DNA from 2 places in the Dyella sp. 01L423 genome. Region 2 is predicted to be linked to the other one. Evidence: predicted binding sites of a transcription regulator. Region 2 holds the regulator's gene; the other holds the start of a gene.
The links. Region 2 encodes FliA, which starts transcription of late flagellar genes. Its sites were predicted from a motif close to TAAAGTTTNNCNNNCNNNGGCCGATAA; they were not measured.

Region 1 (3,409 bases), on a different contig from region 2:
GAATGGCCGTTGCCGAAATCGTCCAGCGCGACGCGGATGCCATGCGCGCGCAGGTAGCCCAGCGCATGGGCGAGGCGGGCAGGGCTTTCCACCACATCGCGCTCGGTCACTTCGATGGTGACGCGGGCGGGGTCCAGGCCGCAGGATGACAGTGCCTGCAGCACGTCGTCCGGGCGCAAGGTGTCGTGCAGGATGGCGTGCGCGCTCAGGTTCACCAGCAGGCGGCCCGCTGCCGCCTGCGCTTCGAATGCACTGCATAGCGTGCGTGCGGCATGCAGTTCCAGTTCGGCCAGCCGGCCTTCCATGCGGGCCAGATCCAGCAGATCGAGGATCGACAGCTCACCCGGCATGAAGGCACAGCGGCTCAGGCCCTCGTGCGCCACCACTTCAAGCGTGTCGACACGCACGACCGGCTGGAAGACCGGCTGCAGGCTTCCCGCTGCGAGCGCGCGCTCAAGCATGGCTTGTGGCGTGTAATGGGGGACGGGTCTGGCCGGCATGCCCTGTTCGATGTCAGGCCGCAGCCCGAGCTGGATGCATCATGTCAGATGAGAGACCCGCCTCATGCGGCGTCCCATGACGGCCTTCCTGATGGGGAAGGCGGAAGAAGGCGACTTGCTGCATCAGGGTGTCGGCGTCGGTGGCCAGTGCGCGACCCGTGTGCTTGATGTCTTCGACCAGATCGGCATTGGCCTGGGTCATGCCGTCCATCGCCATCACCGCGCGATTGACCTGGCTGATGCCGCTGACCTGGGACAGCGTGGCACCGGAAATCTGCGAGACGCGGGTGGACACGTTGGCGATGCTGAGCACGATGCCGTCGAGCGCCTCGCCCGACCGCGTCACGCGTTCGCGCGCCGTGCCGACAGCGTCGCCGCTGCGTTCCACCAGTCGACGGATGTCCTTGCCGGCGTCCACGCAACGGCGCGCGAGCTGGCGCACTTCGGTGGCCACCACCGCGAAACCGCGGCCGCGTTCGCCAGCCTGGGCCGCTTCGATGGCGGCATTGAGCGACAGCAGGTTGGTCTGGAACGCAATGCTGTCGACCAGGTCGACGATCTCCGAAATATCGCGGCTGGCCTTTTCAATCGCGAGCATGGAGCCGATGGCTTCGTCTGCCACCTGGCGTCCGTGCTCGGCGTGCTCCAGCGCATCGCGTGCCGCCGCCGCTGCGCCGTCGGCGTGGCCTGCGCCCAGCGTGGCGGTATCCGCCATATGGGTCATGGAGGCGGTGGTCTGTTCCAGGCTGGCGGCCTGGGCTTGCGTGCGCGAGCTTAGTGCTTCGTTGTCCAGCGCAAGCCGGCGCGCGCGTTCGCCCACCGATGCGGCGCCAACGCGCACCTCGGTCAGTACCTTGGTGAGCTGGGAGTCCATCGAAGCGAGTGCGCGCAGCAGCTTGCCCAGTTCGTCGTTGGAGCCCACTTCGACCGCTTCGCCCAGCGTGCCGGCGGCGATGCGTTGGGCTACGTGAGTGGCTCGCGTGAGGCGCTGCATCAGCGAGCGCATCAGCGCACCGTCCATCAGGATGGTGACGGCGAGCGCCACGCCAAGGAGCACCAGCAAGAGCACCATGCCGTCGCGATCCGCCGCGCGCTGCATGGACACCTGCGCGTTGCCCTTGGCGAGCGCGGACTGGAACAGATTGGCGAAGTCGCTCTGCAGCGGCTCGTAGGCAGGCTGCACTTCGGTGCTGAGCTTGAGGCCGCCGATATCGAACTGGCCGGCATCAAGCAGGGCGAGGGTCTCATCGATGATGCGGTCGGCGTCGGCGCGATGCGTGGTGGTGAGCTTGAGCGTCTGCGCTTGTTCCTGCGCAAGCTCACTGCCCAGCAGCGTCTTCCAGTGGCGCTCGGCATCGATGCGGTCGGCGTGGATGCGCGTATGCGCATCTTCCACGGCGGAGGGCAACTGAGACATCACGGCATGCACCAGCACCTGCAGCGTGCTGTTGTAATCGTTCTGCACGCGGCCCACGTCGGCGACCGGGCTGAGCGAGCCGTCGACCAGGCCCTGGATGCGCGTATCGGCGCGATGCAACTGCACCACGCCGGCCACGCAGGTGATCGCCAGCAGCGACACGATGGCCAGCAGGCGCAACAGCAGACGCTGGCGCAGCGTCAATCCGGTGGTCGGCTTGGAGAACTTGAACATGGGGAAGTCCGGGGTGAGGGAACTGCAAGAGCTGTCGGCTCACCGCGCGGTAACTTTAGCCAAAAATGCAAAAAAATAATCGTAAATTCAACTGGTTATGTCTGCCTCGCGGGGTCGAGGCAAGGCGGAAATCATGGCACGGGAAGATGTCGTCTCCGTGACTTATGTGCTGCACTTCTCATGCTCCGAGCAAAGAAAAACCCCGCCTGCGAGAGCGGGGTTTTGGCAGAACGCGAGATGCCAATGCTCAGCTGGCGGGCAGTTGCTTGGTGCCGAAAATCTTGTCTCCCGCATCGCCGAGCCCGGGCAGGATGTAGCCATGTTCGTTGAGGCGCTCATCGATGGACGCGGTATAGATCTCTACATCCGGATGCGCCGCCTCGATGCGCTTGAGGCCTTCGGGTGCGGCGACCAGGAACAGTCCCTTGATGCGCTTGCAGCCGGCGGCCTTGAGCATGTCTACCGTGGCAACCAGGGTGCCGGCGGTGGCCAACATGGGATCGACGATCAGCGCGATGCGCTCGTCCATGCGGCCGGTGAGCTTTTCGTAATAGGTAATGGGCTCAAGCGTCTCCTCGTTGCGCTGCAGGCCGACCACGCTGACCTTGGCCGCGGGAATCATGTCGAGCACGCCGGGCAGCATGCCTAGGCCCGCGCGCAGGATCGGCACGATGGTGACCTTCTTGCCCTTGATCTGATGCACGGTGAGCGGACCGGCCCAGCCTTCGATGCGCTGCTCGACCGTTTCCAGATCCTTGGTGGCTTCGTAGGTCAACAGCGATGCCACTTCCGAGGCCAGCTCGCGAAATTCCTTGGTGCTGATGCCGGCGCGGCGCATAAGGCCGAGCTTGTGCTGGATCAGGGGGTGATGGACTTCGACGATTTTCATGGGCAAACCTGGCGGCAGAGTCGGTGAATTGTCACCCACGCGGCGTGACGAGGGCGAGCGGTTTGTCCCGCTGAAGTTCGCGCGCTCGCATCGTGACCTCGACCATCGAGCGTCGCATGCGTGCGTCGTGGCTTACCCGGCAAACAAAAAGGGCGCCGGCACAGGCCGACGCCCTGGTGGCTTGCGCCAATGCGATCAATGGCCCGCGTTGGGCGTACCGCTTAGGCAGGCGCTCATGAATTGCTTGCGCTCGTCGCCCTTGAGCGACTTGGCGTGCGGGTCGGCATTGCACGCCTTCATTTTTTCCTGCTGGGTCATCTTGGCCGGTGCGGCGCTTTCGCCCTTCAGGCAGCTGCTCATGAAGGTCTT
Region 2 (3,409 bases):
TCGCTACAGCCGATGCCCGGGTGCTGGTGTGCCGTGCCGCGCAGGTGCTCAAGGGCACCGCGCCGGCCGATGACGTGGTGATGGCGGATCGCTTCGGACTAGCGGTGGCAAGCGCATGAGCGGTGTCTTTGCAATGAACCAGGCGATGGGGTTGGAAGGCATGCTGCGTGCGCTGACCGAACGACATAGCCGACAGGCGCCGGTCCAGGACCAGGCGTATGGACTGAGCGGCAGTGCGCCGCGCAAGCGTTGCCGCGCCATCGCGGTGGCCGGCGGCAAGGGCGGCGTGGGCAAGACCACGGTGTCGGTGAACCTGGGCATGGCGCTCGCCGTCGCGGGTCACCAGGTGATCCTGCTCGATGCGGACATGAGCCTGGCCAATATCGACGTACTTCTCGGCCTCACGCCCACGCGCCACATCGGCCACCTGCTCGACGGCGTCTGCTCGATCGAGGACTTGCTGATGACCGCGCCGCACGGCCTCAAGGTGGTGCCGGCCGGTTCCGGTACGCGCCGACTGGCGCAGCTGGGTGCGGGCGAACATGCGGCCGTGATCCGCGCGTTTGACGATCTGGTGACACCGCCGGACTACCTCGTGGTGGATACCGCCGCCGGACTGTCCGACAACGTGGCGATGTTCGCCGCCGCCGCGGATGACGTGGTGGTGGTGGTATGCGACGAGCCCGCCTCGCTCACCGATGCGTACGCCTTGCTCAAGGTGCTCAGCCGCGATTTTGGCGTGCGCCGCTTCCGCATGGTGGCGAACATGGTGCGCAACCTGGGCGAGGCCAGGCAGCTGCATCAGAAACTCGCACGAGTTTGCGATCGCTTCCTCGATGTGGCGTTGGAATTCATGGGCCATGTTCCGCATGACGAACGACTCAAGCAGGCCATCCGTCGCCAGAGCGCGGTGGTGGATCTGTGGCCGTCGAGCCGGTCGGGATTGGCATTCAAGCAATTGGCGGGTGCGGTCGATACATGGGGTGAACCCGAGCGACTGGGCCTGGATCGCATCGCCTTTTTCAGCAGGCAGGCCGCAGTAGCAACGGGGTGGTGACATGAGTGTGGCTTCCGAATATCTGCAGCTGACGCGGCAGAGTGCCGACGAACTGGTTCGCCAGCACGCTCCCTTGGTGCGAAGGATCGCCTATCACCTGATGGGTCGATTGCCGCCCAGCGTGGACGTGAGCGATCTGATTCAGGCCGGCATGATCGGTTTGCTGGAGGCCGCGCGCAATTTCACCACCGGCAAGAATGCGAGCTTCGAGACGTTTGCGGGTATCCGCATCCGTGGCGCGATGCTCGACGAATTGCGGCGTACCGACTGGACCCCACGGTCGGTGCATCGAAAAGTGCGCGAAATGGCGGAGGTTGTTCGTCAGATTGAAATCGAAACCGGTTCTGATGCCGATGACGCCGAAGTAATGCGGCGACTGGGCATGGGCGCCGAGGAATATCACCAGGTGTTGGCTGACGCGGCGAGTGCACGCCTGCTCAGCCTTTCCGCACCGGACGACGCGGATGGTGGCGCGGCGTTCGACGTGGCCGACGGCGACAGCCTGAGCCCGGCGGACAGTGTCGAGCATGAAGGCATGCGCGAGGCGCTGGTGGAAGCCATCGGCGGCCTGCCCGAACGCGAGCAGCTGGTGATGTCCCTGTACTACGAGGAAGAACTGAACCTCAAGGAGATTGGTGCGGTGCTCGGCGTGACGGAGTCGCGCGTGTGCCAGATCCACGGCCAGGCCATCGTGCGCTTGCGAGCGCGCATGAGCGGTTGGCATGAGGGGCAGGAAAGGAAGGCAGGAAAACGTAAAGGGGCGAGGGGCGAGTAACTAGGGCGAGAGCCCGAACGGTCGCTGCGCCGACCAGGGTCGAACCGACGTCCGGTCGTTGCGTCCTCGCAACTCGTCCCTGTTCAACACAAGTCATATCTACGCGCAGCGGAGAAAGCGTTTGGACAAGAATATGAAGATCCTCGTGGTGGACGACTTCTCCACCATGCGGCGCATCGTTCGCAACTTGCTGGTCGAACTGGGCTTCAGCAACGGCCTGATCCAGGAAGCCGACGATGGCGAGAACGCGCTGACCATGTTGCGCAACAATGCCTTCGACATGGTCGTGACCGACTGGAACATGCCCAATATGACGGGCATCGACCTGTTGCGCGCCATCCGCGCCGAGCCCTCGCTGAAGGGCATGCCGGTGCTGATGGTGACCGCCGAGAACAACCGCGACCAGATCATTGCCGCCGCCCAGGCCGGCGTGAACGGCTACATCGTCAAGCCGTTCACCGCCGCGACACTGCAGGAAAAGCTGAGCAAGATCTTCGAACGCCTGGCCGCCAGCGGAGCCACCGCATGAACGCACAAGTTTCCTTGATGGCCGGCGAAGCGATGCCGCCCGAACTGCATGCCTTGCTCAACAGCGCCGATGGTGTTGCCTTTGAGAAGGCGCTCGATGTGCTGGTGCGCGAGCGCGAACAGCGCGTGTTCCGCGCCTTGGGGCTGCTTGCGCGCGACCTGCACGATGCGGTGCGCCGCCTCGGCGGCGATCTCGCCCAGGAAGGCGTGCCGGGCAGCGTCGCCGATGCGCGCAAGCACCTGGAAGACGTGCTGGAAATGAGCTCGCAGGCGGCCCATCGCTCGCTCGATTTCGTCGAGCGCATGCGCCCGCAGGCCGACGCGCTGGCCGAGAACGCCGGCGCGGTGATCGACGGCACCACCGAAGGCGAAGTCGCGCACGTGCTGGCCAAGCAGTCGCAGGCGTTCGCCCATGCTTGCCGCGATGGCCTGGCCGATTTCGTGGTCGCCCAGTCGTGGCAGGACCTTTCCGGTCAGCGCATCAAGAAGGTGGTGAACTTCATCGGCAGCGTGGAGAACTCGCTGCTGGAACTGGTGAGCCTCACCGGCGCGCTGGCGTCTGGCGAAGCCGCGGCCGGCCCGGTCAAGGTCACCAGTCAGGACGAGGCGGATCGTCTGTTGAGCGAATTCGGTTTCTGATCGATGGATCCCTCGTTCGACAACGAGCTGCGCGACGATTTCCTGGTGGAAGCCGGGGAACTGGTGCAGCGCCTGGGCGATCAGCTGATCGGGCTGGAGGCCTCGCCGCGCGACGCCGAGCTGTTGAACGCCGTGTTTCGCGCGTTCCACACGGTGAAGGGTGGCGCGGGTTTTCTCGCGATCGAGCCGATGGTGCAGCTGTGCCATCACGCCGAGGATCTGCTCAACGTGGCGCGCAACGGGCAGCTGCTGCTCGACGCCAGCCGCATGGATGCCTTGCTGGAAGCGTTGGATCTGCTCAATGACATGATGGCTGCGCTGGCCGGCGGCACGGCGATGGCGATGCCGCCAGCCGGCCTGCTGCAACGGCTAACACCGGGCAAAGGCGCTGCACCGGCGCCCAAACCGGT

Region 1: the regulator FliA is predicted to act here: its motif matches at 2,183-2,209, upstream of AC1DMY_RS02225 (methyl-accepting chemotaxis protein).

The regions. Positions count from the first base shown of each region.
Region 1 covers NZ_JBFTSI010000001.1:508,384-511,792, forward strand. Annotated here, with positions in the region: gene AC1DMY_RS02220 (EAL domain-containing protein) at 1-500, opposite strand, end outside; gene AC1DMY_RS02225 (methyl-accepting chemotaxis protein) at 514-2,151, opposite strand; gene upp (uracil phosphoribosyltransferase) at 2,399-3,040, opposite strand; gene AC1DMY_RS02235 (PsiF family protein) at 3,236-3,409, opposite strand, start outside.
Region 2 covers NZ_JBFTSI010000004.1:75,664-79,072, reverse strand. Annotated here, with positions in the region: gene flhF (flagellar biosynthesis protein FlhF) at 1-119, shown strand, start outside; gene AC1DMY_RS12975 (nucleotide-binding protein) at 116-1,057, shown strand; gene AC1DMY_RS12970 (RNA polymerase sigma factor FliA) at 1,059-1,832, shown strand; gene cheY (chemotaxis response regulator CheY) at 1,954-2,361, shown strand; gene AC1DMY_RS12960 (protein phosphatase CheZ) at 2,358-2,999, shown strand; gene AC1DMY_RS12955 (chemotaxis protein CheA) at 3,003-3,409, shown strand, end outside.